DNA from 2 places in the Virgibacillus tibetensis genome. Region 2 is predicted to be linked to the other one. Evidence: predicted binding sites of a transcription regulator. Region 2 holds the regulator's gene; the other holds the start of a gene.
What was found. Region 2 encodes CtsR, which represses protease genes until heat stress. Its sites were predicted from a motif close to ATGGTCAATAAAGGTCAAACA; they were not measured.
Positions count from the first base shown of each region.

Region 1: clpP (ATP-dependent Clp endopeptidase proteolytic subunit ClpP) is a predicted target of CtsR. The motif match lies at 13,590-13,610, and genes of this name have one in related genera.

Region 1 is NZ_JARZFX010000013.1:41,019-56,539, forward strand. Features, by position in the region: gene QGM71_RS17765 (sigma-54 interaction domain-containing protein) at 1-866, opposite strand, end outside; gene QGM71_RS17770 (fumarylacetoacetate hydrolase family protein) at 972-1,922, opposite strand; gene QGM71_RS17775 (general stress protein) at 2,044-2,379, shown strand; gene QGM71_RS17780 (glutathione ABC transporter substrate-binding protein) at 2,635-4,209, opposite strand; gene QGM71_RS17785 (DeoR family transcriptional regulator) at 4,443-5,024, shown strand; gene QGM71_RS17790 (FixH family protein) at 5,056-5,808, shown strand; gene QGM71_RS17795 (ABC transporter permease) at 5,865-6,797, opposite strand; gene QGM71_RS17800 (ABC transporter permease) at 6,810-7,811, opposite strand; gene QGM71_RS17805 (ABC transporter substrate-binding protein) at 7,925-9,619, opposite strand; gene QGM71_RS17810 (ABC transporter ATP-binding protein) at 9,668-10,642, opposite strand; gene QGM71_RS17815 (ABC transporter ATP-binding protein) at 10,623-11,633, opposite strand; gene aroD (type I 3-dehydroquinate dehydratase) at 11,884-12,645, opposite strand; gene QGM71_RS17825 (shikimate kinase) at 12,761-13,309, shown strand; tRNA gene QGM71_RS17830 (tRNA-Arg) at 13,376-13,451, opposite strand; gene clpP (ATP-dependent Clp endopeptidase proteolytic subunit ClpP) at 13,660-14,250, shown strand; gene QGM71_RS17840 (HPr family phosphocarrier protein) at 14,290-14,544, opposite strand; gene whiA (DNA-binding protein WhiA) at 14,730-15,521, opposite strand, start outside.
Region 2 is NZ_JARZFX010000016.1:50,549-66,069, reverse strand. Features, by position in the region: gene QGM71_RS19020 (MgtC/SapB family protein) at 135-842, shown strand; gene QGM71_RS19015 (CtsR family transcriptional regulator) at 1,023-1,490, shown strand; gene QGM71_RS19010 (UvrB/UvrC motif-containing protein) at 1,525-2,073, shown strand; gene QGM71_RS19005 (protein arginine kinase) at 2,070-3,134, shown strand; gene clpC (ATP-dependent protease ATP-binding subunit ClpC) at 3,152-5,578, shown strand; gene radA (DNA repair protein RadA) at 5,784-7,157, shown strand; gene QGM71_RS18990 (PIN/TRAM domain-containing protein) at 7,326-8,417, shown strand; gene gltX (glutamate--tRNA ligase) at 8,543-10,012, shown strand; T-box leader at 10,056-10,270, shown strand; gene cysE (serine O-acetyltransferase) at 10,326-10,994, shown strand; gene cysS (cysteine--tRNA ligase) at 10,975-12,375, shown strand; gene QGM71_RS18970 (Mini-ribonuclease 3) at 12,378-12,776, shown strand; gene rlmB (23S rRNA (guanosine(2251)-2'-O)-methyltransferase RlmB) at 12,778-13,527, shown strand; gene QGM71_RS18960 (NYN domain-containing protein) at 13,530-14,039, shown strand; gene sigH (RNA polymerase sporulation sigma factor SigH) at 14,179-14,829, shown strand; gene rpmG (50S ribosomal protein L33) at 14,926-15,075, shown strand; gene secE (preprotein translocase subunit SecE) at 15,115-15,282, shown strand; gene nusG (transcription termination/antitermination protein NusG) at 15,468-15,521, shown strand, end outside.

The DNA of each region.
Region 1 (15,521 bases), on a different contig from region 2:
GCAGCTACTATTCTCACATCTATCTTTTGTGCTTCAACTGCTCCAATTGCCTCAACTTCTCCTTCTTGTAAAACCCTGAGTATCTTTACTTGTGCATTCATAGGCATATCTCCTATTTCGTCCAGGAATAGCGTCCCACCATCTGCAAGTTGAAATTTTCCTGGTTTCCCTTCCTTTTTTGCTCCCGTAAAGGCACCCTCTTTATATCCAAACAGTTCGGATTCAAGTAAATGTTCTGGAATAGCTGCACAGTTTACTTTGATAAAAGGCTTTGTATTCCTTTCACTTAGGTGATGAATACTATGTGCAAACAATTCCTTCCCTGTTCCACTTTCTCCTCTTAGTAATATGGAGACGTCTCCTGGAGATACCTTTTTCACCTTCTCTTTGAGACTGTTCATCTGCGGTGAACTTCCAGCAATATCATGAAGGGAGTAGGTTGTTCCATGCTGAACTTTCAATTGGCTTCGGTACTGTTCCAATTCCAATAAAAGATCTTTTATATGACTATTCATTTTCATCCATTCTTTGGTATCACGAAAGAGCACAGTTCCGACTGCACCAACTACTTTTCCTTCTGATAGGACTGGTATTCTATTTGCGATCATATGGTTCCCACGAATATATTGAAGGTCCGCAATTTCCTTTTTGCCTGTTTGAGCAACAATGTGCATTCTGGAGTTTTCAATGACGTCTGTAACATGTTTTCCCAATACATCACTTTTAACCACTTCGAGAAAACTACAATAACTATTATTCATATACGTTATAAATCCATTTTGATCTACTACAACAAAACAGTGAAAGTTATTTTCGAAAACGGTTTCAAATATTTCATCCTTATAACTAGTGTTTAGCTTTGTCATTAATACACCTCCATCCTTCTTTCGAATAATAGCTGGATAGTTCATTTCTCACCATTCTTGGATTCTGACCAATAATATCCGATATTTCATTTTTCTTCTGATCTATCATTTAGAAAACGGTAAGTTTATAACTTTATTACTCATCTGGCCAATTCCCTCTATTTCCAATGTTACTACGTCGCCACTTTTCAAAAATTGTGGAGGATCCATAGCAAAACCTACCCCATCAGGCGTGCCAGTCAGGATAATATCTCCTGGCTTTAATGTAATTAAATTTGAAATGAATTCAATAAGAAAAGGTATTGTGAATATCAAATGACTAGTATTGGAAGACTGGCGCTCTTCACCATTCACAAACGAACGAATAGATAAGTTAGATGGGTCGGCAATTTCGTCTGCTGTAACTACCCATGGTCCAATTGGTGTGCTGCGATCCAACGTCTTTCCCTGAAGCCATTGAGGTGTTCGCTTTTGCAAGTCCCGGGCTGTGGTATCATTTCCAATCGTATACCCAGCAATATAGTCTAACGCTTCATCCTTTGTCACCTGAGACGCCTCTTTTCCAATTACAACAGCCAATTCCACCTCATAATCAAGCATGTTTGTGTGAGGTGATTTTACAATAGCATCTTCTGGACCGATCAGTGCATTATTGAATTTAGCAAAAAGAACCGGATGTGTTGGTAAGTCTCCCCCACCCATTTCAGTTACATGATCAGCATAGTTCTTTCCTACACATATAATTTTTGATGGGTCTGGTACTGGAGTAGAGATAGTAACATCCGCTTTATTGTGGCTAACTTCATCTATCCCATTCTCTATAATGTATTGATAAGCTTCCTTCGCCCGGTCAATAGCCTCTTGTCCCATCGAAAAGAATAAACCTGGATCAGCAGGCAGTAGTGACCGCTCAACAGCCTCAGCCATTACCATTTCCTGCTTAAAAATCAGCATTTTTTTGTATGCATCATGCAAATCAATAACGCTTTCATCATACAAGTATCCTATTCTTAATTCTTCAGTTTTTTCTACTACTCTATAACTTACAAGTTTCATCAACATCACCCCTCATATCTATTACTACTAGTATAGTTTATTTTCTATTTCGTTTGTAGTTTAAGAGGAAAATGAACAGGGTACAAATTAAATAGGAATCCTACAACTGGAGGTATAATAAATGACCAAACATATTATAGGATCATACAACTCTGTGGAAGAAGCAGTCAACAAAGTACTGGACTTGAAAATTGAAGGACACCGAGCCGAAGACATTACAGTAATTACCAACAGAAATAATAAAGATGACATTGAAAACCATACAGATGTCCAGGTGAAAAGTGGTATTCCAGAGAAAAATAGCGGGTCATTTACCGAAAAGATAAAACAAATTTTCACAGATGATATCACAAATCCGTATGAACAATTAATCCGTCTAGGAATACCAGAAGGACAGGCAAAAGTTAATCAAGGTAATTTGAAGTCAGAAAAAATTATCATAGTAATAGATAAATAAGCTAAACCGTATTATTCGAACACCTCGCAAGGATGTTCACTTAATTAATTTAATAGTTATGCTGCTCCTCCAGATTTATTCCTCTGACCTGAGAATCTGAATCGAATCGATTCGATTTGATTCTAACTAGGTTACGTAAACTCATGATGACTGGATGCTCGACTTAGAGAGAGAGTTAATTATACGCTCTAAAAGCTATCAAACAATAAAGGAAACGAGTTCGAAGCGCGCTGCTCTGAACTCGTTTCCTTTACATTAGTTATCTATTGTTACATCACGAAGAAATGGAAAACTGCTGGGAAATTGGTAAAAACCATCTACGTTTTCTCTTAATCCTGCTAATAAAACAGAGTGATATAACGGTACGATAGGAGCTTCATCAATGATTAACTGCTGAACCTCTTTATATAATTCAAGACGTTCTTCTTCATCAGTAGTTTTTCTGGCTTGTTCCAGCAAGCTATCTATAGCATCATTTGCTAGAAATGATCGATTGCCCGGGGCTCCAGCATTCGTTGAATGAAACATTGGATAAAGTCCATAATCAGCATCCAACGTCACAGTCCCCCAGCTGCCAACAAACATATCCATTTCTCCGTTAGCAGTAACTTCCAGATATGCTCCAACCTCCATGGATTCAATGCTAAGATCTATGCCGATTTCTTCTAATTGTGCTTGAATGAGTTCAGCACTATCCGAAGTGGTGCGGTCATACGTTAAAATTGTTGTTGAAAAACCATCAGGATAACCCGCATCTGCCAATAGCTCTTTTGCTTCTTCTGGGTTATATGGTAACGGGTCTATTTCGTCACTATAACCAAATACAGTTGGTGCTAATGGACCAATTGCTGGTAAAGCCACTCCATCCGTTACTCCATCTATCAGATTTTCCTTATCAATTGCCATATTGATCGCTTGCCTTACCCGTACATCATTAAATGGTTCAACTTCTGTATTAAACCCTACATACGATAAGCTCGCACTGTCTGACTGCTTAACATAAGTTTGATCATTATCTTCTAATCTACTTATATCATTTGCATTTACCGGATAAACAATATCCGCCTCTTCCGTCTCGAGCTCAGCAATTCGTGTCATATCTTCAGGTACAAACTTAAATGTCACAGAATCTACATTTGCTTGCTCACCCCAGTATTCTTCGTTCTTTACAAGCTTAATAGATTCACCTGGTTCACGATCATCAAATTTAAAATATCCAGTTCCGACTGGCGCTTCATTGACAGAAGCAAATGGAGGTTCACCATTTTCAACAGCTTCATAATCGGCTTCAATGGATTTCAAGCTGATAATATGACCTCCGGGATGTGCTAAGTGGGAAGGTAATGCTGCGAAAGGATATTCCGTAGTTATATGTACAGTATATGTATCAATAACTTCAACGGCTTCAATCATATCAAATAAAAATCCTAAAGGAGAAGCAACCTCAGGGTCTCGTACGCGATCCAAGTTAGCTTTTACGACATCTGCATTTAATTCAGAACCATCATGGAAAGTTACCCCTTCCCTAATTTTCGCTTCCCAAACGGTATCCTCAACTTGTTCAAAGCTTTCTGCCAGACCCGGTTGTATAGTCAAATCCGTATCTAACTGTACGAGTGTATCGTACAGTGCATTCATCACATACAATGAATTTCCATCATTTGCTGCATGTGGGTCCAGAGAAACTGGTTCTGAAGCTAAGTCCACAGTTAAAACTTTTGCACTTAATTCAGTAGTTCCTTCGTTCGTGTTTGAATCGGGTTCTTCCGAACATGCTGTTATAAATATACTCAACATGATAATAAATAAAATTACTACTTTCGACTTCATACCTTACCTCCTATATATAATCCACATTAATTCACTATGTTTAGTACACTTTATAATTTTACACAGGTGGTTCAAGCAAGTCAATTTACACACTCTACTATGCATATAGCCAATCACAATTTACTCATGAAATGTTCAATGAAAGTTCAAACACTTTTGCATAAACAATGTTAAACTATGTGTAATATTGTTATAAATAAACATTAAGCACCATAAGGAGGTGCCTGATTTTGTTGCCAGCCGATCGCCGAAAACGAGTTGAAGATTTGATTAGAAGCCATTACAGTATGAAAATATCGGATTTAAGTAAAAAGTTTAATGTATCTGAAATGACTATCCATCGGGACCTGAAGCCATTAATAGACGAAGGTGTTGTCATAAAAACATTTGGAGGCGTTACCCTTACACGTGATAAGCAATCTAATGAGACGATCTCAGAAGAATGTGTAATTTGTAAAAGTAGCATTAATGTAAGAATGGCTTACAGGCTTATTCTACAAAATAATAAAATTGAAATGACCTGTTGTGCACATTGTGGACTTATCCGTCACCGCCAGCTTGATAGCGGAGTAATTCAAGCAATATGTTACGATTTTTTCAGACAGACTACAATAAGTGCACATCTCACATGGTTTGTAATGAATTCATCTGTTCATATCGGATGCTGCCAACCACAGGTTTTAACATTTGAATGGAAAGAACATGCAGAAAAATTTGTTAAAGGCTTTGGAGGAAATGTATATTCTTTCAATCAAGCTACTGAAGCTGTACTCCATAAAATGAGCGGATGTCACAGCAAGAAGAATCGTTTATGAGTACGCAAAATACCAGAAAGCAGGGATAAACATGCAGAACAAGATATGGTTATCTATATTAATGTTGAGTTTACTTGTTCTAACAGCTTGTAACGGGGATGAAAATATAGAAGATACGGAAGAAGATTCAGAAATAATTCAGGTCCTTGAAGTTGATCTTAGTGTTCCGGAAGAAGCAGACGTAGAAGAAAAAGTGGAATTAACGGCATTGGTTACATATGGAGAAGAAAAAGTGAATGATGCAGACGAGATTGAATTTGAACTATGGGAAGAAGGAAATAAAGAGGATAGTATAAAGTTAGAGGCTATAAACAATAATGATGGCACGTATTCAACAGAAACAGCATTCGATAAAGATGGCATCTTTACAGTACAGGTACATGTTACTGCTAGAGACCTGCATACTATGCCTCAACAATCGATAACTGTTGGTGAGGGAGACACTCATCAGCATAACGATGAAGATGAGCATAGTGAACATGTGCAAGGGTTTGGAATGCATTTCGTTAAACCTGAAAATCCTCGGGCAGAAGATGAAATCGAGCTGATGGTTCACTTGCAAATGGATGATGAAACGTTGGAAAGCGCTGAAGTGCAGTATGAAATATGGAATTACGACATTTCTGAAAACCATGTATGGGAGAATGCCGAAGAGGCTAAGCCTGGAGAATACATCGCTTCTCATACATTTAGGAACTCAGGTAACTACACCATTCAAATTCATGTAGAAAATGATGATGGACTCCATGAGCACGAAAAATACCAGATTGACGTAATAAAATGAATATATTAAAGGAGTCCTTCGTTTACTGGGGACTCCTTCATTTATTATAAAAGGTATTAATTTTTCATCTTGGGATCCAATGCATCTCTCAGTCCATCACCTATCAGGTTGAATCCCAATACAACTAGCATTATGGACACACCTGGTACGATTAATGTCCATGGAGCCAATTGAATAAAATCACGAGCATCCGCGAGCATTTGTCCCCACTCCGGTAATGGCGGTTGTACACCAAGACCTAAGAAGCCTAAAGCAGCTGCTTCTAATATGGCAGTTCCGAACCCTAATGTAGATTGAACAATAATCGGGGCCACACTATTCGGTAAAATATGATGAAAGATAATCCTCCCATTTTTCATTCCCTGTGCCTTTGCGGCCATGATAAATTCTTCTTCTCGCAAACTGATTACCTTTGATCTTACCAATCGCCCAAAGATGGGGATATTTATAATTGCAATTGCTATTAGCGCATTTTGAAGGGAAGCTCCTAAAATAGCAACAATTGCAATCGCCAATAAAATACTGGGAAATGCAAGCAAAATATCAAAAATACGTGAAATAATCATATCAATCCAACGACCAAAATAACCTGCAACTATTCCTAGTATCGTACCAAAGAATAGTGCACCTGTTACAGCAAAAAAGCCAACCTGGAGTGATACTCTAGCTCCATAAGCTATTCTTGTAAGTATATCCCTGCCTAGATGATCCGTTCCAAGCCAATGCTCCGCGGACGGGGGATTCAATCTATTAATAAGGTCTTGCTCTTGATACGTGTAGGGCGACAGCAACGGTGCAAATAAACCAACGAGAATGAAGAATATGATAATAAATAATCCCGCAATTGCAAAACGATTTTTCCGTAATTGTTTTAGTGTATCTCTCCAGGGAGAAATCGCTTTTATTTCCTCTGTATCAAACTGTTGACCTCTTTTTGCGGGGTTTTGTAGCAATTGCTCGGATTGTTTTCCTTTTTCCTTTGTTTCCATTGTCACATCCCCCTAATATTTAATCCTTGGATCAATATACGTATAAAGTACATCAACAATTAAATTAATAATAACGAAAATAAATGCAACTACGAGAATACCAGATTGTATAACAGGATAATCACGGTAGTTAATTGCTTCATAAATATATCTACCTATACCTGGCCAACTAAAAATAGTTTCGGTTAAGATTGCCCCACCTAAAAGCACGCCGGATTGTAAGCCGATAATTGTTAATACTGGTATCATGGCATTTTTTAAAGCATGCTTGTAAATGATCAGAAATTGTCCTGAACCTTTTGCTTTTACAGTTCGAATGTAATCGGATTTCATAACCTCCAGCATACTGGAGCGTGTCATTCTGGCGATTATTGCCATCGGAATAGTACCTAAAGCCACAGCCGGTAAAACCAAATGCTTTAAAACGGTTACCGTCCTGGCAAAGTCCAGGTGGATAATTGTATCCAATACATAAAAGTAAGTAATTGGTGCTAATGGATCTCTACTATCCTGCCGTCCGTGTGCCGGCAGCCAACCAAGCTCCTGGGCAAACACCCACTGCTCCATTAAAGCCAACCAGAAAATAGGCATGGACACACCAATTAAAGCAACCAGCATGGCCAGAAAATCAAACCATGAGTTCTGCTTCCAAGCACTTATAATTCCAGCATTAACGCCAACAATGATGGCAAATATCATGGCAAATAAGGTTAACTCGAAGGTGGCAGCTATGTATGGCCATATCTCATTAGAAATTTCTGATTTTGAACGTAAAGAAGTACCTAAGTCACCTTGTATCAAGTCTGTTACATAGATTCCATATTGAATTAGATACGGTTCGTTTAATCCCATACTTTCTTCTAAATCTGAAATGGCAGTTGCTGTTGCTGTTTCCCCTAATATTACTTGTGCAGGATTTCCAGGAATAAGATGTACAATAGAAAAAGTAATTAATGTCATCCCGATCAGAACGGGAATAAGCATTAACAAACGTCGTATAATATAGGCAAACATAATTTCACCCCAGTTCTTTGTCTAAGTAATGAGAAATCAGACACCTATTTTACTGGTGTATCTTTTGTTTGAAAAAAGAAGAGTAGTAGAAAAAAACTACTACTCTTTTATTCTTAATTATCTAGTTCTACTTGTGTTAATGGCTCACTCGTAGATGGATGTGGCACATAATTTTTAACTGCACTAGTTGTTGCCATAACAGGTCTGGAATGTACCAGTGTTGCCATTGGAGAGTCTTCCGAAATTAAAGCCTGTGCCTCTTGATAAAATTGAGCACGCTCATCCTGGTCAACTGATAGTTTTGCTTTGTTTAGCAGTTCATCGACTTCATCATTTTCATAAAATGTACGGTTACTGCTTCCTACATTATTTCCATGTAGTAAGCTGCTTAGGAAATAATCCGGGTCTCCATTTGTTCCGGACCATCCAAGCATATACATTTGCTGTTCACCTTGCATTGTCTTTTCTAAATATGGAGCCCATTCTTCACGAATAATTGTTACATCGATGCCAATTTCAGCTAAGTTATTTTGTACGATTTGTGAAACAGTTTCTGGATCTGGCATATATGGTCTTGCTACAGGCATTGTCCATAGCTCAATTTCCAAACCATCTTCATACCCTGCTTCTGCAAGTAATTCTTTTGCTCTGTCCAGGTCATAGTCATAGGCTTCAACTTCGTCATTATAACCCATATAACTAGGTGGTAACGGGTTTTTAGCTGGAACAGCATAACCAGCATATAATGCGTCTGCAATTGCTTGTTTATCAATTGCAAAATTTATAGCTTGTCGGAGTTCCTTGTTATCCAAAGGTGCCTTTTGCATGTTAAAACCTAAATACCCAAAGTTATTTTCCGCTCGCTCATGCAGTTCTAATCCATCTTCAGCTTCAATACCTGCAGCATCATCTGGGTTTAACCCATCCATGATATCAATTTCTCCTGAACGAAGTGCAATTAATCGTGCTGCGTTATCTGGTATTACTGAAAATACAACGCGGTCCAGTTTTGGAAATCCATCTTTACGATAATCATCAAATTTCTCTAGAACAATTGCATCATCTTTACTCCAGCTGACAAATTCAAACGGACCAGTGCCCACTGGGTTTTCATTTATCATGTTGCCATACTCTTCAAAGGCTGCTGGTGAATTAATTCCGAAATAGCTCATACCCATATTTTGTAGGAAATAACCTAGTGGTTGTTTCAATACAAACTCTATTTCGTGGTCTCCCACAACGTTAATTTCTTCAATGACATGATTTTCATCACCCTTGAATCCTCCAAACATAGTTCCATACATGGAATACACATATCCATCATCCGTAAACGCATATTCATGCTCTGGATCTGACCAACGTTCAAAGTTAGTTTTTACTGCCTCCGCGTTAAAGTCTGTTCCGTCATGGAAGGTGACACCTTCCTCCAAAAAGAATGTATAGCTTAAGCCATCATCTGCTACATCCCAATCGTGAGCTAATCCTGGCAGCAGCTCAAATGAATCTTCATCAAACTGTAATAAGCTTTCCAATACTTGCACCGTTACACGAGAAGATTCTCCATCTGTTGTACTAGATGGGTCTAAACTCTCCGAATCGCCTCCGCGGGCGAAGACTAATACTTGATCACCTTCTGACTCTGCATCCGAATCATCATCTGCATCTGCTCCATCATCGGTTTCCTCTTCTGCTCCAGAGTCGTTACCTTCATCTGTACCACCATCTGCCCCACCGTCACCGCTGCATGCGGCCAGTACTAAAATAAATGCGAGCATGAAAGCAAGTAAGAGCTTAAACTTCAATTTCATGTTTTTTCCCCCTTTTTTGTATGAATATATAGGATAATATCTTGTAGCCTATTCCTTATTGTAAAGGTGACAAGCCACAAAATGGTTATCTTCAATTTCTAAGAACTCAGGTCTTACTTCATTACAGATATCCATCGCTACTGGACACCTGGTGTGAAATGCACACCCAGTCGGTGGGTCTGATGGGCTTGGCACATCCCCCTTTAAAATGACTCGTTCCTTTACTATATCCGGATCAGGGAGTGGTACAGCCGACAAAAGTGCCTGTGTATATGGATGTTTCGGATCATCATATAATTTATCCTTCTCAGTTAATTCAACCATTCTGCCTAAGTACATCACTCCAACACGATCACTGATATGCTTCACAACACTCAGATCATGTGCTATAAAAACATAAGTTAGATTAAACTCATCACGAAGCTCTTCCATTAAGTTAAGGATTTGTGACTGAACAGAAACATCCAAAGCTGAAACGGGCTCATCACAAATAATTAATTTAGGATTATTTGCTAAAGCTCTGGCTATGCCAATTCTTTGCCTTTGCCCCCCGCTGAACTGGTGTGGATAACGTGATGCATGATAGGCGCTTAGCCCTACAACTTCCAATAGTTCCTTCACACGTTCCTTTCGTTCTTTAGCAGAATTTACCCCATGTATCAAAAGGGGCTCACCAACAATTTTCTCGACAGTATGTCTAGGATTTAACGATGCGTAGGGATCTTGGAAAATAATTTGCATATTACGCCTTAATTTGCGCATCTCTTCGGCACTTAATTGTGTTATGTCTCGATCCTCAAACTTCACCTCTCCTGCAGAGGGTTCAATCAGCCTCAGGATGGCTTTGCCAGCTGTTGATTTACCACAGCCTGATTCTCCTACAATTCCTACTATTTCGCCTTCATTAACCGTAAAGGATATACCATCAACCGCTTTCACTTCACCTATTTTACGTCCTAAGACACCACCTCTAATGTCAAAGTACTTTTTAAGGTTATTAACTTCAAGTAATGGTTTCTGCATGTTCTGTTACATCCCCTTCCACCTCATCATACAAAAAGCAACGGCTGCTGCGATTATTATCCAGGGGATAAAGCTCCGGATTTTCTTGAAAACAACGATCATATGCAAATTCACACCGTGGTGAAAACCTGCATCCAATCCTGTCCATTTTGGGTTTAGGTACCGTTCCCGGTATAGAATACAGTTTTTGTTCTCGTTCGTGCATTTTTGGCAGTGATTTAATAAGTCCTTTGGAGTATGGATGTTTGGGGTCTTTTAATATTTCTCTTGTTGTTCCTTCTTCAACTACCTGTCCAGAATACATAACTACAACTCGGTCACAAATTTCTGCTACTACTCCCAAATCATGGGTTATCAATAAAATTGCTGTTTCTTTTTCTTCATTAAGGTTGCGCATTAAGTCTAGTATTTGAGCTTGTATCGTTACATCCAGCGCTGTAGTAGGTTCGTCTGCTATCAGCAATTCAGGATTGCAGGACATTGCCATAGCAATCATGACCCGCTGCCTCATTCCTCCAGATAATTGATGTGGGTATTCATTAATTATTGCTTCTGCTCTAGGTATTCCTACTAGCCTTAACATAGCAATAGATTTGCTTTTAGCCTCTTTTTTACTTATACTCTGATGAATCAGAATAGCTTCTCTTAATTGATTCCCAATTGTAAACAATGGATTCAGCGATGTCATCGGCTCTTGAAATATCATGGAAATTTCATTACCACGAATTTTCCTCATCCTTTTTTCGGAAGCCTTTACTAGATTTTCTCCTTTAAAGTTAATTTCTCCCTCGGTGATTTTACCTGGTGGATTTGGTACTAATTTCATTACAGATAAGGAAGTTACGCTTTTACCACATCCAGACTCCCCAACTATACCGACTACTTCACCCTTATGTACGCTAAGACTTACCCCATCAACAGCTGGAACTTCGCCACTATCTGTAAAAAAATGTGTATGTAGATTATTTAATTCTAAAACTACATCTTCCATATTTGTTAACCCCCATCGCCTTCTTTTACAAAAAACCTCTAAACTGGTAGGTATGTCAGGTTTAGAGGGGAATTTTACATTTATTTAACAATTGATATGATTTTTTTGAATATTCATTTACCATTTTATTATACTGAAAATTTCATATATTGCAAGTTAAAATTAATTTTGAAACCCCAATCAGATTATTGAATATAACGAAAGTTTCACTAAAAAAAGCCTTCTGCCAGTACAGCAGAAGACCTTAAATTCATTTATTTTTATGTAAGATTTCCAAGACAATCCTCAGATCCTTAGTGTCTATCTGTCCCGGTGCTGAAACTTCTTTTCCTGCACCAAACGTTAGAGCAGAACCAAATACTTCCCCGGCTAATCTACTTATTAACCCTTCAGATCCCATCGCCATTGTTATAATCGGCCGGTCTGCATAGTGTGTAACCATTGAATTAGTTGCATCCAATAAAGTCAATACATCCTCCGTATTTGTTGGCATAACGGCTATTTTGGGAATGTCTGCACCCAAACTCTGCATTTCGCGTAACCTGGAAATTATAGTTTCTCTAGAGGGCGTATGAGTAAAATTATGGTTAGAAACGATAACACATACACCCGATGCCTTCGCTTCTTTTATAAGAGATTTGACGATAACATCTTGATAAAATAATTCGATATCAAGGAGATCTACTTCGTTAGACCTGATAGCCGTTGTAAGTAACTCAACGTAATAGCTGTCCGTGATTACCCGATTTCCCCCTTCTTTATGGCTTCGAAAAGTAAATAGAAGTGGTATATCATCCAGGGCTACTCGAATAGTTGCCAGTGCTGCCATAACTGACTCCAGTTTTTCCACTTCCATGTAAGCATCCACACGCCATTCTATTATGTCGGGTTCTAATGATTTAACATGCTGTAACTCTTCCAGAATACCTGCGTCAGTGGCTCCCATCAATGGAACCACAATCTTGGGAATACCCTCACCTATTGTTAGGTTTTTAACCGTAATATTGCTCAAAGTACCTCATCCTTTTATGAAAACTCTTAATAACATAATGCCTCTTTTTTACAAAAAAATCAATTTAGCTTATACTTACACTAACTAAAAATTAAGAAAGAGGCTTACTACAGTTATGAAATTCAAAGAGAATACCTTTAACAAAAAAAGCATAGCATTGATTGGCTTTATGGGCGTAGGTAAGACAACAATTGGCCGGTTAGTTGCTCAAAGATTACAGAGAGATTTCATTGATATAGATAAAGAAATCGAAAGAAAATATGAAATGACACCATCTGAAATTTTTAAAATTCATGGTGAGCATACATTTCGGAAAACAGAAAGGAAAATGGTATCCCATTTTGCCAAGCAAGAGCTGAAAGTGATTTCTCTTGGTGGTGGTGCATTTCTCCAAGATGAAATTAAGCATATCTCCTTAAAAGAGAATATTGTCATATTCCTCGATATATCCTGGGAATCATGGAAGGAAAGAAGCAGTATACTTATTGACCGCAGACCTGTATTACATGGCAAGAATACAACCGAGATGAAAGAACTCTACTATAAGAGAAAGGAGTTATACGCTCATCATCATTTAAAAGTTACAACAGACGATCTTAGTATTGAGGAAGTTACCGATTTAGTCATTGATTCTTTAAACAATTTTCTGGAAATAAAAGAGTAAATGTAACTACATACAATACAAAAGACAAGGGGTTATGTTACACCCCTTGCCTTTTGACTTATTATACGCGCCCAGAGGGATTCGAACCCCCGACTGGCATAGTACCGGAAACTATCGCTCTATCCGACTGAGCTATGGGCGCATGTTTTTAATCACAAAGAATATTATAACTCTCATCGAACATATATACAAGTTAAATACAATATTTACTAATGTTTATTTTATCCGTAAATGGGAATGATAAAGAGTGTGTTTTGACTAAAAAAATTGTTAAACGTTTTGTTTGACCTTCATTGACCTTTTAGTTATCATAAAAATAGAACGAAATTGAATAAGGGAGGAATTTAAACATGCATTTAATACCTACAGTTATTGAACAGACGAACCGTGGAGAACGCGCATACGATATTTATTCACGTTTATTGAAAGACCGAATTATTATGTTAGGAAGTGCGATTGACGATAGTGTTGCAAACTCAATCGTAGCACAATTGCTTTTCCTGGAAGCTGAAGATCCTGAAAAGGATATCTCTTTATACATCAACTCGCCAGGTGGATCGATAACAGCTGGTATGGCTATATTCGATACAATGCAGTTCATTAAGTCAGACGTGTCAACAATTTGTACTGGTATGGCAGCTTCGATGGGTGCATTCCTGCTGGCTGCAGGGGAAAAAGGAAAGCGCTATGCTCTTCCAAATAGTGAAGTAATGATTCACCAACCATTAGGCGGTACGCAAGGGCAAGCTACAGATATCGAAATTCATGCAAGACGAATTATTGAAATGAAGAAAAAGATGAATGAAATTCTTGCTGAACGTACTGGTCAGCCGCTTGAAGTGGTTGAACGTGATACGGAACGTGATAACTTCATGACAGCTGAAAAATCTGTTGACTACGGTTTAATTGATAAAATACTAAGACGCAATACAGATAAGTAATGTTCAAAACCCCCTTTCATTAAAATGAAAGGGGGTTTTTCAAGTTATTTGAACAAACGATGCTAAGTGATTTAATGCTATCTCTTCATCTGCACCATCGGCAATTATAGTTATTACTTCACCTTTTGTTATTGCTAAACTCATTAATCCCATAATACTTTTAGCATTCACTCTCTTCCCATCTTTCTCCAGAAATAAATGTGCGGTATAACGATTTGCCTCCTGAACAAATTGCGCTGCCGGTCTAGCTTGCAGTCCTGTTGCCAGTTCGACTTTGATGGATCTTTCAACCAAATCACTCATCCTCCCCAATAATAGAAACCGCTCTCATATACGACTAATTTTAAACGACAGATCAGGGTGGCTTTAACGAACCCTGATACTGCCGATTAGAATTGAATAACAAAATATAACAATTTTAAATTATCCGTATTATATCATGTAATATAAACAAAAGAAATACGTTTATATTACCTTTCTTACATTGTTTCTCCACGCTTAATTTTCTCTGCGAACTCATCAATTTTTTTCAAGCGATGATTGACTCCCGATTTAGAGATTTTCCCACCTGTAACCAGTTCCCCTAACTCTTTCAGTGAAACTTCTTGATGTTCTACTCTTAATATGGCAATTTCGTGAAGCTTTTCAGGTAAGCGGTCCAACCCTACTGTATTTTCAATAAGTTTAATATTTTCAATCTGACGAAATGCAGCACCAATTGTTTTATTTAAGTTAGCTGTTTCACAATTAACGAGTCTATTTACCGAGTTACGCATATCACGCACAATTCGAACATCCTCAAATTTAAATAATGCATTATGCGCACCAATTATACTTAAAAGTGCTGTGATTTTTTCTGCTTCCTTCATATAAACAATAAACCCATTTTTTCTTTCTAACTTTCTGGCATGCAACTCAAAATGATTCAGCAAGTCACATAAGGCATCGTTATGCTCTTTATAAAAATTGGATATTTCTAAATGATAGGATGAAGTTTCCGGATTATTAATGGAGCCTCCAGCAAGAAATGCTCCTCGAAGATAGGATCTCTTGCAACAGTCTTTTTTAAAATAATTTTTAGATATTGTGCGAATAAACGTGAGTGGTTCCTGTAGAATATCCAATTCAGCTAGCATATCACGAACACCTTTTTTCAGACGAACAATATATACATTATTTTTTTTGAGTTTCATTTTTTTTCTAACTAACAATTCCACTGGGAGAGAAAAAGTCGATTTAATCAGAATGTATATTCTTCGTGCGATTGCTGC
Region 2 (15,521 bases):
AAACCTTACTGTACAAATAAGTTGAAAAGAGCAGCAGTATATTAATTTAGAAAATTGCAAACATAAATGCTAGGTGTTTTCATAATTTTAATGTAAAATAAATAGATATGACTAATTTTAATGGGGTGCGGAAAGTGAGTGCGTTTTTTGATCAAGTAGTTGGGGAAGATTTCCTTTTAATAATGGTTCGTGTATTAGTCGCTTTAGTTTTATCAGGATTGATTGGTTTTGAACGTGAATTAAAAAATCATTCAGCAGGTTTCCGCACTCACATACTAGTCGGTGTTGGAGCCTGTTTAATGATGCTATTATCTTTATTCGGGTTTGAAGAATTTATTGAAAGGTACGGGAATGTTCGATTTGATCCAGCAAGAATTCCATCTTATGTTATTAGTGGTATTGGTTTTCTTGGTGCAGGAACAATCATTGTTTACGGAGGGACAATCCGTGGACTGACTACAGCTGCTTCCATCTGGACAGTGGCAGGAATAGGTTTAGTTGTAGGCGCGGGAATGTATGGGGCGGCTGTTTTTACAACGTTGGTTATCTTATTAAGTTTAATTTTCCTGAATAACTTTGAAAAGCTGTTTACAAGAGGCAAAGGTAAAACAACAAACAACTTAATTGAAATTGTAGCGTTACCGGAGCTTAAAATTAATAACGTTGTTGCGATCTTTGAGGAGTATGAAGTAACTATTAAAAATGTGGAAATTGTAAAAGTGGAAAATAATGTGCGGAATATATTTATAAAAATAGAAAGAAAGCCAGAATTAGACCGAGTGTCATTATTTTCGGAGATTTCTAAAATAGATCATGTTAAAAATATCTCTGAATTACAGTAATAAAACCAAAAGTATCCCTGTACTAAGTGGAAAAATAGTTTTCATCGTTTTGAATTACATTTTTTTGTCTAAAATGTATATAGATCAATGTATTTGCATCTTAGATAATTTGGCGTATAATAAAATCATAGTCAAAGATAGTCAAAGTCAAAGGTCAATATGGAGAGAGGGGGAGGGCTCATGAGTAACATATCAGATGTGATAGAAAGTTATTTGAAAAAAATACTGCAAGCCAAAGACCAAAAAGTGATCGAGATAAAGCGAAGTGAAATTGCTGAACAGTTTCAATGTGTCCCCTCACAAATTAATTATGTGATTAAGACGAGATTTACTGTGGAAAAAGGGTATATAGTAGAAAGTAAACGTGGTGGCGGTGGATACATTCGGATAATACGCGTTATACATCAAGAGAAATCAGAAATGATTGATGAAATTATAAAGATGATCAACCCAACTTTAACACAGCAAGCTTCTCTCGATGTGTTAGAAAGACTGCTGGAAGAAAAGTTGATCACAGAACGAGAGGCAAAAATTATGCTGAGCGCCATTGATAGAAACACGCTGGCTTTTCAGTTGCCGTTACGTGATGAAGTCCGTGCTCGTGTGTTAACTGCAATGCTAACAACCTTAAAATATTTGAATAATTAAGGTGAATTTATAAGTCGTAAAGGGGGAAATAGAGATGGAATGCCAAGAATGTCAGCAGCGACCAGCCACACTTCATTTTACGCAAGTTATCAACGGCAATAAAAAAGAAGTCCATGTCTGTGAAGTGTGTGCAAAGGAAAAGGGCTATATGACTTATCCGGAAGATGGGTATTCGCTTCAAAATTTACTATCAGGTCTATTTAACTTTGATTCTGCAAAAATAGAAAGTCAACACGGTAAATCCTTTAATCAAGTTAAGGAATTACAGTGTCCTAAATGTGAAATGACATTTTCGGACTTTAAAAGTACTGGGAAATTTGGATGTGCAGCATGTTATGATACGTTTTCTAAACGACTTGAGTCTATATTCCGCCGTGTGCATTCCGGAAATACAAAGCATTATGGGAAAATTCCAAAGCGTAAAGGTGGCGACTTGCACACAAAGAAGCAACTGGAAGGGTATAAGGCTGAATTGCAGAGTCTGATTGATAATGAAGCGTTTGAAGAGGCAGCAAAGGTAAGAGATAAAATTAAAGAATTGGAAAATACGAAGAAAAATGAGGGAGCAGGTGATGATTCATGACCTTACAGCACTTCATGAATGATGCAATTAGTCCTTGGATGCGTGAAGAGGGCCCGGATAGTGATATCGTTTTAAGCAGTCGAATTCGGCTGGCGAGGAATTTTGCAGATGTTTCGTATCCAATTCTTGCAGAAGTTGAAAAATTGGAAGATATCCGTGGTTTTTTTGAAAAAGAGTATGAGAATAAGTCCTTTCATGAATATAAGGATTTTGCTTTTTTAAAAGTTAAAAATTTAACAGCTGTAGAAAAACGCGTTCTGGTAGAAAAGCATCTTATCAGCCCTCATCTGGCAAAGCATGCTCAAACCGCAGCAGCACTAATATCTAGTAACGAACAAGTTTCTGTTATGATTAATGAAGAAGATCACATTCGGATTCAGCTTTATTTTCCAGGGTTCCAATTAAACAAGGCTTTAGAAGAGGCATTTAAAGTAGATGATTGGCTGGAAGAGGAGATCAACTATGCCTTTGATGAAACAAGAGGATATTTGACGAGTTGCCCTACAAATGTTGGCACAGGTTTGCGTGCCTCTGTTATGATGCACCTTCCAGCTTTAGCTATGACGAAACAAATTAATCGTATGATTCCTTCGATAAATCAATTGGGGCTTGTTGTTCGAGGTATCTATGGAGAAGGAAGCGAAGCTGTAGGTAATATATTTCAAATATCAAACCAGATTACACTGGGTAAATCAGAGGAAGATATTGTTGAAGATCTGCAAAGTGTCGTAAAACAACTAATTGATCATGAACGAAGAGCTAGAAGCAGAATTATGGAACAATCCGGTACAACAGTGGAAGATCGTATTTACAGAGCATATGGTGTTTTGGAATATAGCAGAATTATTGAATCAAAAGAAGCTGCAAGATGTTTATCCAATGTTCGATTAGGGATAGACTTAGGAATCATAAAGAATGTTTCCAGAAATATACTGAATGAACTTATGATTTTAACACAACCTGGTTTTCTGCAACAATATGCGAAGAGGACTTTGACGGCAAATGAACGTGATGTTCTGCGTGCGTCACTTATCCGTGAACGATTACAATTAGAGAAATAGACAGGAGGAAATACTATATGATGTTTGGACGTTTTACTGAAAGGGCACAAAAGGTATTAGCACTTTCCCAAGAGGAGGCCGTACGCCTTGGACATAATAATATAGGTACAGAACATATTCTATTAGGTCTAGTACGCGAAGGTGAAGGAATTGCGGCAAAAGCATTGCAATCACTTGGCTTGGAAGTTCCAAAGATTCAAGAAGAGGTTGAAAAGTTAATCGGAGTAGGTAAACAACCGATGCAATCGATTCACTATACTCCACGAGCTAAGAAGGTAGTTGAGCTCTCGCAGGATGAAGCAAGAAAGCTAGGACACTCTTATGTAGGTACAGAACATATTCTCTTGGGGCTTATCCGTGAAGGAGAAGGGGTAGCTGCTCGCGTATTAAATAATTTGGGAGTCAGCTTAAATAAAGCCAGACAGCAAGTGTTACAGTTGTTGGGCAGTAATGATTCTCAGGCAGGAAGACAGGGGCGTGGGCAACAATCAAGCGCCACTACCCCGACACTTGATTCATTGGCAAGAGATTTAACTGTTAGTGCAAAAGAAGGAAACATAGATCCAGTTATTGGGAGAGGCAAAGAAATTGAACGTGTTATTCAAGTGTTAAGCCGTCGTACAAAAAACAATCCGGTTTTAATTGGGGAACCTGGTGTTGGTAAAACAGCTGTGGCAGAAGGGTTAGCGCAGCAGATTATTGATAATGAGGTACCAGAAACATTACGGGATAAACGGGTTATGACTCTTGATATGGGAACCGTTGTAGCTGGGACGAAGTATCGTGGTGAGTTTGAAGATCGTTTGAAAAAAGTGATGGAGGAAATCCGCCAGGCAGGCAACATCATTCTATTCATTGATGAGCTGCATACATTGATCGGGGCAGGAGGAGCTGAAGGAGCTATTGATGCTTCAAATATTTTAAAGCCATCTCTTGCCCGTGGAGAACTACAATGTATAGGTGCTACGACACTGGATGAGTACCGTAAGTATATTGAGAAAGACGCCGCCCTGGAGCGCAGGTTCCAGCCTATCCAGGTTGACGAACCAACATTGGATGAAACGATACAGATATTAAGAGGATTACGTGATCGATATGAAGCACATCATAGGGTCACCATTACGGATGAAGCTGTTGAAGCAGCAGTGAATTTCTCTAACAGGTACATTACTGACCGCTTTTTACCAGATAAAGCAATTGATCTTATTGATGAAGCTGGTTCAAAGGTACGACTTCGCTCCTACACTGTTCCGCCTAATTTAAAGGAATTGGAACAGAAGTTAGAAGAAGTGCGGAAAGAAAAAGATGCTGCAGTACAAAGTCAGGAATTTGAAAAGGCAGCATCATTACGAGATTCTGAGCAACGTCTTCGAGAAGAGCTGGAAGAGACGAAAAATAAATGGAAAGAAAAGCAAGGGCAAACAGATTCAGAGGTAACTGTGGAGGATATTGCCAGTGTTGTTTCCATCTGGACTGGGGTACCTGTCTCCAAGCTTACAAAGGATGAAACAGAGCGTCTATTGAATATGGAGGAAACACTTCATAACCGTGTTATTGGTCAGAAAGAGGCAGTAAATGCGGTATCGAAAGCTATCCGCAGAGCACGGGCTGGACTAAAAGATCCGAAGCGTCCAATTGGCTCCTTTATTTTCCTAGGTCCAACAGGTGTAGGGAAAACAGAGCTGGCACGTGCATTAGCTGAGACGATGTTTGCTGATGAGGATGCAATGATTCGTATAGATATGTCGGAATACATGGAGAAACACTCCACATCACGTCTGGTTGGATCACCACCTGGATATGTCGGGTATGAAGAAGGTGGGCAACTTACAGAAAAGGTCCGCAGAAAACCCTATTCGGTCGTTTTACTTGATGAAGTAGAAAAGGCACATCCTGAAGTGTTTAATATTTTGCTGCAGGTTTTAGAGGATGGACGGCTAACCGACTCCAAAGGACGCCTGATTGATTTTCGTAATACTGTTCTCATTATGACATCCAATGTGGGAGCCAGTGAACTGAAGCGGAATAAATTTGTTGGCTTCAATCTTGGAGAAGAAGGACAGGAATATGATGATATGAAAGCGAAAGTAACGGATGAGATGAAAAAAGCATTTCGACCAGAGTTTTTAAATCGTATTGATGAAATGATTGTCTTCCACTCACTAGAAAGAAAACATATGAAGGACATTGTTACACTAATGGTTAACCAATTACAAAAGCGTTTGAAGAACCAGGATATTGACCTGACATTAACAGATAAAGCAATCGAAAAAATTGCAACAGATGGATTTGATCCTGAATACGGTGCACGGCCGTTACGCAGAGCTATTCAGAAAAATATTGAAGATTTATTATCTGAAGAGCTGCTAAAAGAAACAATTGCCATAGGTGAAAAAGTTAAAGTAGGTCTGAATAATAAAGGTGAATTTATTATTCTTCCATAGACGTACACGTAACTAAACGAAAACCGTCAGAAAAAGCTAGAAGATAGTACTCTTCTAGCTTTTTCCTAATTAACGAATCAAATTACTCAGGCTGAAACTGGTAATTGTGGCATTAATAAGGAAATGTTTTTATAAATTGATAGAAATCTGTAACTTTCTGGTTATGCAAATCGTATACAATAGATAAATGAAGGGATAGAGAAACTTGGCCAAACGAAAAACGAAATATGTATGTCAGGATTGTGGTTACGAGGTTGCAAAATGGATGGGAAAATGTCCAGGTTGTGATGAATGGAACACCTTGGTTGAAGAAATGGAGTCATCTGACAAACGTAATAAGCATACATTTAATGTGGGCTCAAAATATTCGAGTAAGCCCGAAAGTATCACAGCCATTGAATCAGAAAAGGAACCGCGGATAAAAACAAAAATGGAGGAATTTAACCGCGTTCTTGGCGGAGGCATTGTTCCTGGTTCACTCGTATTAATTGGTGGTGACCCTGGTATTGGAAAGTCAACATTACTTCTGCAGATATCCTCTCAACTAGCAGAAAAAGAATTACCAGTCCTTTACATTTCAGGGGAAGAATCAACGCGCCAGACAAAGCTCAGGGCCGATCGGCTGAACGTAAAAGCAGAGTTATTATATGTTTTAGCTGAAACAAACTTATTTGATATCGCAAAACAAATTGAGGAAATAAAGCCATCTTTTGTAGTTATCGATTCCATCCAGACTATCTTCAAAGAAGAGATTTCGAGTGCACCTGGGAGCGTCTCACAAGTCCGTGAATCGACGAGTGAATTAATGAAAATAGCAAAATCCAATGGAATACCTATATTCATCGTTGGTCATGTAACAAAAGAAGGTTCTATTGCGGGACCTAGAATACTGGAACATATGGTGGATGCGGTTCTTTATTTCGAAGGCGAAAGACACCACACGTACCGTATTTTGCGTGGGGTGAAGAATCGTTTTGGAAGTACAAACGAAATGGGCATTTTTGAGATGAAGGAAGAAGGATTAAGGGAAGTCATGAATCCTTCAGAAATTTTCCTGGAGGAGCGTTCACAGGGCGCCGCGGGTTCTACTGTTGTAGCCTCCATGGAGGGGACAAGACCTGTACTGGTGGAAATCCAGGCATTAATTTCTCCGTCAAGCTTCGGAAATCCAAGGAGGATGGCTACAGGTATTGATGCGAATCGTGTTCCTTTGTTAATGGCCGTCTTGGAAAAAAGGGTAGGTTTAATGCTTCAGAATCAAGATGCATATATAAAGGTAGCTGGTGGAGTTAAGCTGGATGAACCAGCTATTGATTTAGCGATTGTTGTAAGTATTGCTTCTAGTTTCCGCGATCAGCCAACCCAGCCAGAGGATATTTTTGTAGGTGAAGTAGGGTTAACGGGGGAGATAAGGCGTGTATCACGTATTGAACAACGTGTTCAGGAAGCGGCCAAACTTGGTTTTAAACGTGTTATCTGCCCACAAAGAAACATGGATGGCTGGACTGTTCCAAAAGGCATTCAAGTAATTGGTGTAAATACGGTTCAAGAAGCATTGGATATAGGAGTTGCTAGATAGAGGGTAAATTATTGAAATAAACGATTGTTTATGTTAAAATTTTATGTTTTCATTATTGAATGTTGGTCATTCGTGTGCTACGATTTATTTGTTATTATAGCTTTTTCTTATTTAGTAGGATTATTTTTATTCTAAAAAGGTAATAATACAGGTTAGGAGGTGACAGTGGTGCTAAAAAAGATCGTTCATCTATTCTTTCTGATTATAGGTGGTACCATTGGGTATTTATATATACCAGAAATTATTAATTTATTAGATTTTACAGAGGCGCGTTGGGTAGCATCGCCATATCTAGGAAGTATAGTAGGTGCAATTATATTATTTCTATTTTCCTACTGGCTTGTAGATTATATTGTAGGATTTTTAAAATGGATTGAGGAAGCACTTATTAAATTACCGGTTGGAGATTTATTTTTTGGTAGTCTTGGATTAATGGTTGGTCTCATCATTGCTTTTTTAATTAACATACCATTAAAAGACATTCAAATAGAGCTAGTTTCCCAGATGATACCGCTCTTTATTACAATTTTATTAGGGTATTTTGGTTTTCAGGTTGGCTTTAGACGCAGAGATGAGTTTGTTAATTTACTAAATATCAGTAAAAAGGAAAGAGACAAACGAAGGGTTGATGAGGAAACAGAACCAATGCAACCAAAACCAAAGATTTTGGATACCAGTGTTATAATCGATGGTCGTGTTGCTGATATATGCCAAACCAGCTTTCTCGAAGGCACGATTATAATACCGCAATTTGTGTTAGGAGAATTACAGCATATTGCTGATTCCTCAGATGTATTAAAACGTAACCGTGGACGCCGTGGGTTGGATGTACTGAATCGGATTCAAAAAGAATTGCCGGTCAAGGTAGAAATCTATGAAGGTGACTTTGAAGAAATACAGGAAGTTGATAGTAAACTGATTAAGTTAGCGAAGGTTATTAACGGTGTTGTGGTTACGAATGACTTTAATTTAAACAAAGTTTGTGATCTGCAAAGCGTTGCTGTGTTGAACATTAATGATCTGGCAAATGCAGTTAAACCAGTTGTACTACCTGGCGAAGAACTGATGGTGCAAGTCATTAAAGATGGAAAAGAACATAATCAGGGGATCGCTTATTTAGATGATGGTACCATGATTGTTGTAGAAGAAGGCCGGGATTATATTGGTAAGACCATAGAAGTATTAATTACAAGTGTGCTTCAGACCTCAGCTGGCCGTATGATCTTTGCAAAACCAAAGTTACTTGAAAAAGCCTTGTAAAAAAGGTATAACTTATAGTGACTATAAAAAAGTGATAACAGTAATTGTTATCACTTTTTGTTATACTTAGGTAAAGAGGAATTGTAACGATAGATTTAGCTTTGAAAATCGAAAGGGGTAACCTCATGACAAAGGAAGTTCGTGTACGTTATGCACCAAGTCCAACAGGAGATTTACACATTGGAAATGCACGTACAGCATTGTTTAATTATCTATACGCCAAACACTATAATGGAAAGTTTATTATTCGAATTGAAGATACGGATGACAAAAGAAACGTAGCTGGTGGAGAAGAAAGTCAGCTGATGTTCCTGAAATGGCTTGGTATTGAGTGGGATGAAGGGGCCGATGTTGGTGGTAATTATGGTCCATACCGTCAATTGGAGCGATTGGATTTATATAATAAGTATGTTGATGAGTTATTAGAAAAAAACTTAGCTTACAAATGTTATATGACAGAGGAAGAGCTTGATGAAGAGCGAGAAGCACAGCGAGCACGTGGACAAGTTCCTAAATATTCTGGAGCACACTGTGATTTAACTGCAGAGCAAATTGCCCAATTTGAAGAAGAAGGCCGTCAGCCAAGTATTCGCATGCGTGTACCAGCAAATCATACGTTCACATTTAATGATCTTGTTCGTGGCAAAATTACATTTGAATCAGCTGATTTTGGTGATTGGGTTATCGTAAAGAAAAATGGTATTCCAACGTATAACTTCGCGGTTGCTGTTGATGATCATTTAATGGAAATTACGCATGTACTTCGTGGCGAAGAGCATATATCTAACACACCGAAACAAATGATGGTGTATGATGCATTTGGATGGGAAGCACCAACGTTTGGTCATATGACATTAATTTTAAATGAAGAACGTAAAAAATTAAGCAAACGCGATCAGCATATCTTACAGTTCATCGAACAGTACCGTAACTTAGGTTACTTGCCTGAAGCGCTGTTTAACTTTATTACATTGTTGGGCTGGTCACCAGTCGGTGAGGAAGAGATCTTTACCAAAGAAACGTTAATTGATATATTCGATCCGGAACGATTATCTACATCAGCAGCAATCTTTGACAGACATAAGTTAAAGTGGATGAACAACGAATATATTAAAGCTGCTGAACTTGATAAAGTGATTGAGCTTGCAATGCCACATTTGGTAGAGGCCGGTAAGGTCCCTGAGAATATGGATGCGAAACAGAAAGAGTGGACAGAAAGAGTGATCGCTCTTTACCGCGAACAATTAAGGTATGGAGCAGAAATTGTAGAGCTGACCGAGTTATTCTTTAACGAAGAAATCTCCTATGATGAGGGCGCGATGGATGTACTGCAGGAGGAGCAGGTACCTGAAGTACTTCAGGTGTTTGCTGATAAACTCATTCATTTAGATGACTTTACAAAAGATGATATTAAAGCACAATTCAAAGCTACGCAAAAAGAAACTGGGCATAGAGGCAAAAAGCTATTTATGCCGATCCGGGTGGCTACGACGGGGCAAACCCATGGACCGGAACTCCCGCTGGCGATTGAACTGCTAGGAAAAGAAGTTATATTAGCTCGTCTGGATAAAATTTTGAAGCAATTGGGAGCTTAAATGATTCACAATCAAACGGAAATGTAATATAGTAATAATACAAATTAGAACGTTGATGAGGGAAAGTAGAAGATATATACCTTATTCAGAGAGGATCACCTAGGCTGTGAGTGATTCTAAGGATTATTTTTGAAGTGCCCCTCGGAGTCTGTTATGGAATTACAGTACATAACAGCGGAACTCTTCCGTTACCGAGAGCACAAGTTGGGAGGAGGAATCCTCCAAACAGAGTGGAACCGCGCCAAAAGCGTCTCTGTGTATTTTTTACACAGAGACGCTTTTTTAATTTCTGCCAGTAAAGGAGGTTTTACAAATGGGCTTTTTTAAAAGGATAAAGGAAGATATGGATGTTGTATTTGAACAGGACCCAGCAGCAAGAACCTATTTCGAAGTGTTTCTAACTTATTCGGGATTACATGCAGTTTGGTTTCATCGGATTGCTCACGCTTTTTATAAAAAGAAACTTTTTTTCCTTGCACGTGGCATTTCCCAAGTAAGTCGCTTTTTTACAGGAATTGAAATACATCCAGGTGCAATAATAGGCAAGCGTCTGTTTATTGACCATGGAATGGGTGTTGTAATTGGAGAAACATGTGAAATCGGAGAGAACGTCACCATTTTTCAGGGAGTGACTCTGGGTGGGACAGGAAAAGAAAAAGGAAAGCGCCATCCAACCGTTAAAGACAATGCCCTCATTTCAACAGGAGCTAAAGTGCTTGGATCCATAACAATCGGTGAAAATTCAAAAGTTGGTGGCGGGTCTGTCGTACTGAGGGATGTGCCAGATAACTCTACTGTTGTTGGGATACCGGGCAGGATAGTTATTCAAAATGGTGAAAAGGTACGGAGAGATTTGGATCATCATAAAATGCCGGATCCAGTTGAAGAACAATGTGCCAATCTGCAAAAAGAAATTGACCGATTAAAAATAGAAATAGCTAAATTAAAGGAAGTGACTCACTATGACAATAAACATATTTAACACACTCACCCGTCAGAAGGAAGAATTTAAACCACTACAAGAAGGAAAAGTCAGTATGTACGTTTGTGGCCCTACTGTCTATAATTATATTCATATTGGAAACGCACGTCCCGCCATTGTCTTCGATTCTGTACGCAGGTACTTTGAATACAAGGGCTATGATGTGGATTATGTGCTAAATTTTACAGATGTTGATGATAAAATTATTAAAACTGCAAAGGAGTTAGGGGAAGAGGTCCCGGCTATCGCGGACCGGTTTATTAATGCTTATCTGGAAGATGTAAGTGCATTGGGAGTTAAGGAAGCAACACATAACCCACGTGTTATGGACACGATGAATGATATAATCAGCTTTATAAAAACGCTTGTTGCCAAGGAATTTGCTTATGAAGCGGATGGGGATGTCTATTTTAAGCCTCGCTCATTTGAAGGATATGGAAAGCTATCTCACCAGTCGGTTGATGAACTACGCTCAGGTGCGAGAATTCAAGTAGGAGAGAAAAAAGAGGACCCACTGGATTTTGCTTTATGGAAGAGTGCAAAAGATGGGGAAATTGCATGGGATTCGCCTTGGGGTAAAGGACGCCCGGGATGGCACATCGAATGCTCTGCCATGGTAAAGAAATACCTTGGAGACACGATTGATATTCACGCTGGAGGTCAGGACTTAACCTTTCCGCATCACGAAAATGAAATTGCCCAATCAGAAGCGATGACAGGTAAATCCTTCGCGAAATATTGGATGCATAATGGGTATATTAATATTGATAACGAAAAAATGTCAAAGTCATTAGGTAACTTTGTCCTAACCAGGGATTTAATTGAGAAGCACGATCCCCAGGTTTTGCGATTCTTTATGTTAAGTGTTCATTATCGTAATCCAATTAATTTTACGGAGGAGTTATTGGAGGGTGCAAAAAATGGTTTAGATCGTATTAAAACAGCATATATTAACCTGGAGCACCGTAAAAAATCTAGTATGAATTTAGCAAACGACACCGAGCAGTGGTTGAAAAAAACAGCTGCATTCAAGCAGCAATTTGAAGTAGAAATGGATGATGATTTTAACACGGCGAATGCAATTTCAGTTTTATTCGATATAACAAAGGAAGCTAATGTTTATTTGCAATCCAAGCAGACTTCAACAGCTATTATTGATGCTTTTCAAGACTTGATTCTATCATTGGCTCATGTTCTAGGTATTAACATAGCGGAAGAGAGAGAGTTGCTGGATGGAGAAGTTGACAGCCTGATCGATGAGAGAAATGAAGCCAGAAAAAATCGGGATTTTGTTCGTGCTGATGAAATAAGAGATTTACTGAAAGAAAGAGGTATTATTTTAGAAGATACGCAACAAGGGATTCGCTGGAGAAGAGGCTGATCATGGACTTAAATGTAAAACAAATGAAAAGCTTAGCTCTTGCTTATATGGGGGACGCGGTTTATGAGTTACATGTTAGGGAGTACCTCGTACAAGCAGGTCAGGTCAAGCCAAATGATCTTCATAAAAAAGCGATTCAATTTGTATCAGGGAAAGCTCAAGCTGAGGTTATATTGTACTGGCTTAAGGAAAAAGTGCTTACAGAAGAAGAAGAACGTGTAGTTGCAAGGGGGAGGAACGCCAAATCAGGTTCCATCCCTAAAAATACAGATGTTATAACATATCGATACAGTACTGCATTTGAGGCGCTTATTGGCTATCATTATTTGATGAAAGATAAGGAACGGCTAATGGAATTAGTACAAAGGGCAGTTCAGTATACAGAAGGGAGGAACGTATAAAATGGATCAGGAAATGATTATCGGAAAAAATCCGGTTATTGAAGCATTAAAGTCAGGACGCTCTGTAAACAAAATACTTATTTCAGAACAGCTTAACTCTAACACGCAAGGAAAGTTTCATCAGTTAGGGAAAGAAGCGGGGACAATTGTTCAAAAGGTACCAAAAGTAAAGCTCGAACAGCTTACAGGCGGAGATGGAAATCATCAAGGTGTTATTGCCTATGTGGCTTCTTATCAATATGCATCGCTGGACGACTTATTCCAAAAGGCAGAATCAAGAAACGAGGATCCTTTTTTTGTTATTTTAGATGAATTGGAAGACCCGCATAATTTAGGCTCAATTTTACGTACAGCAGATGCTACAGGAGCGCATGGTGTAATTATTCCCAAGCGACGCTCAGTTGGATTAACTGCTACAGTGGCGAAAACAGCTGCAGGTGCTATAGAGCATATTCCTGTTACACGAGTTACCAATATAGCAAATACGATAGAAGAATTGAAGGAACGAAATGTATGGGTAGTGGGCACAGAAGCTGATGCCACAGAAGATTACCGGAAGCTGGAAGGTACACTTCCTATTGCTCTCGTGATCGGAAACGAAGGAAAGGGAATGAGCCGATTAGTGCGCAAGAAATGCGATTGGACGGTAAGTCTACCCATGAGAGGTCAAGTATCATCATTAAACGCCTCTGTCGCATGCAGCCTATTATTATTTGAGGTATACCGCAAAAGGTTTCCGGTTGGTGATTAATGATGATTGTTCTACTGGTGGACGGCTATAATATCATTGGCGCTTGGGATGAACTTCAGAAGTTAAAGAAAACAGACATTGGACAAGCTCGTGACAGGCTTATCGAAATGATGGCAGAGTACCAAGCATATTCCGGACATCGTGTTATTGTTGTATTTGATGCGTATTACGTTCGGGGGATTGCGAGTAAATTAGAATCCTATAAAGTAGAGATTATTTTTACCAAAGAAAAAGAAACGGCTGATGAGTGTATTGAGAAGCTCGTTAAGAAGATAAAAAATATTAAAACACAGGTCTATGTGGCTACATCAGATTATGCGGAACAGCGTACTATATTTGGGCAAGGGGCGTTAAGGAAGTCAGCACGAGAACTGTTTATTGAATTAACAAATATAGAAAAAGAAATTAAAAAAAGTATAGATCATCATACAAAAGTTCAAGCACAATCAAAAATTATACTCAATCAGGAAGTTCTGGATAAATTTGAGAAATGGCGGCGAGGAGATATGTAAGTTGGTACCCACCCGCCCAATTGACTCGCTATGCCTGATAAACGGCCATTTTAGCTTTCAGATCTTATATTGACTAAGAGGAAGCGCTTACGGTATAATGTGTTAAAGTGACTGCACTGTAGTCAGGGGGGCATACTTGGTGAATGTCAAGCAGTTAGAGACAGATAATAAAAGCTTAAAAATGCTTGATGATGACGAGATATTACAGTTGACTCATCAAGGGGATAGTCATGCGCTTGACTATTTAATACATAAGTACCGTAATTTTGTCCGAGCCAAAGCACGCACCTATTTCTTAATTGGTGCAGATAAAGAGGATATTATACAAGAAGGAATGATTGGACTCTACAAGGCGATACGTGATTATGACGGGGACAAGCTGTCTTCATTCAAGGCATTTGCTGAACTGTGTGTCACCCGGCAGATAATCACTGCAATTAAAACCGCAACAAGGCAAAAGCATATTCCACTGAACTCATATGTATCATTGGATAAGCCAATCTATGATGAAGAATCAGACCGCACATTGCTGGATGTTATTGCTGGATCAAAAGCAATTGACCCGCAAGATTTACTTGTAAACAGGGAAAATTTCGGAGATATGGAAACGAAATTATCGGAATTATTAAGCGAGTTAGAAAAGGAAGTACTGCATTTATACTTAGATGGACGTACCTACCAGGAAATTTCCATAGAGTTAAAGCGGCATGTTAAATCCATTGATAATGCACTCCAGCGTGTTAAACGGAAATTAGAACAAGTAATGGAAGCTAACGGAGTAAACTTCTAAAGGAATAACCCCGGAACACATGGAAGAAGCGTTGACAGGTACGTGTAACCATGCTACATTAAAAGTAATAAAAACCCTACGGTATGGGGTGATAGAATGAGTAAAAAGGTATCCTTAGCGTGTTCAAGTTGTTCAAGCAGAAATTACACAACCAGCAAGAATGTATCCACACAACCTACGCGCTTGGAAGTAAATAAATATTGTAAAGTATGTGGGAAACATACCTTACACCGCGAAACGAAATAATAGAGTAGTATTTTCTGGTAGAGTTTAGGGGGTACAAGCATGTTCAAGTTTCTAAAAGATGTATCAAGAGAAATGAAAAAGGTCACATGGCCTAAAGGGAAAGAATTATCAAGTTACACGATAACTGTTATTGCAACAGTAGCCTTTGTGGCACTCTTTTTCTTTGTAATAGATCTTGGAATTACACAGGTTTTAAACTTGTTTTAAAGGCTTTAGACGATTAAATGAATAATCACGATACAATTATGCTATAATGAGTTTAATATCTTTAAATTTAAAAAAAACCCGGATGACGGGTTTTTTAATATTGGATTAAAATTCTATAGTAATGTAAACAAGTGAAATGAAACTGCAATAAAGGGAGGGAAGGGCAGTTACGTTGTCCTGATTAAATGGAGAAAAACTGGTATGTTGTTCATACGTATTCTGGGTACGAAAATAAAGTG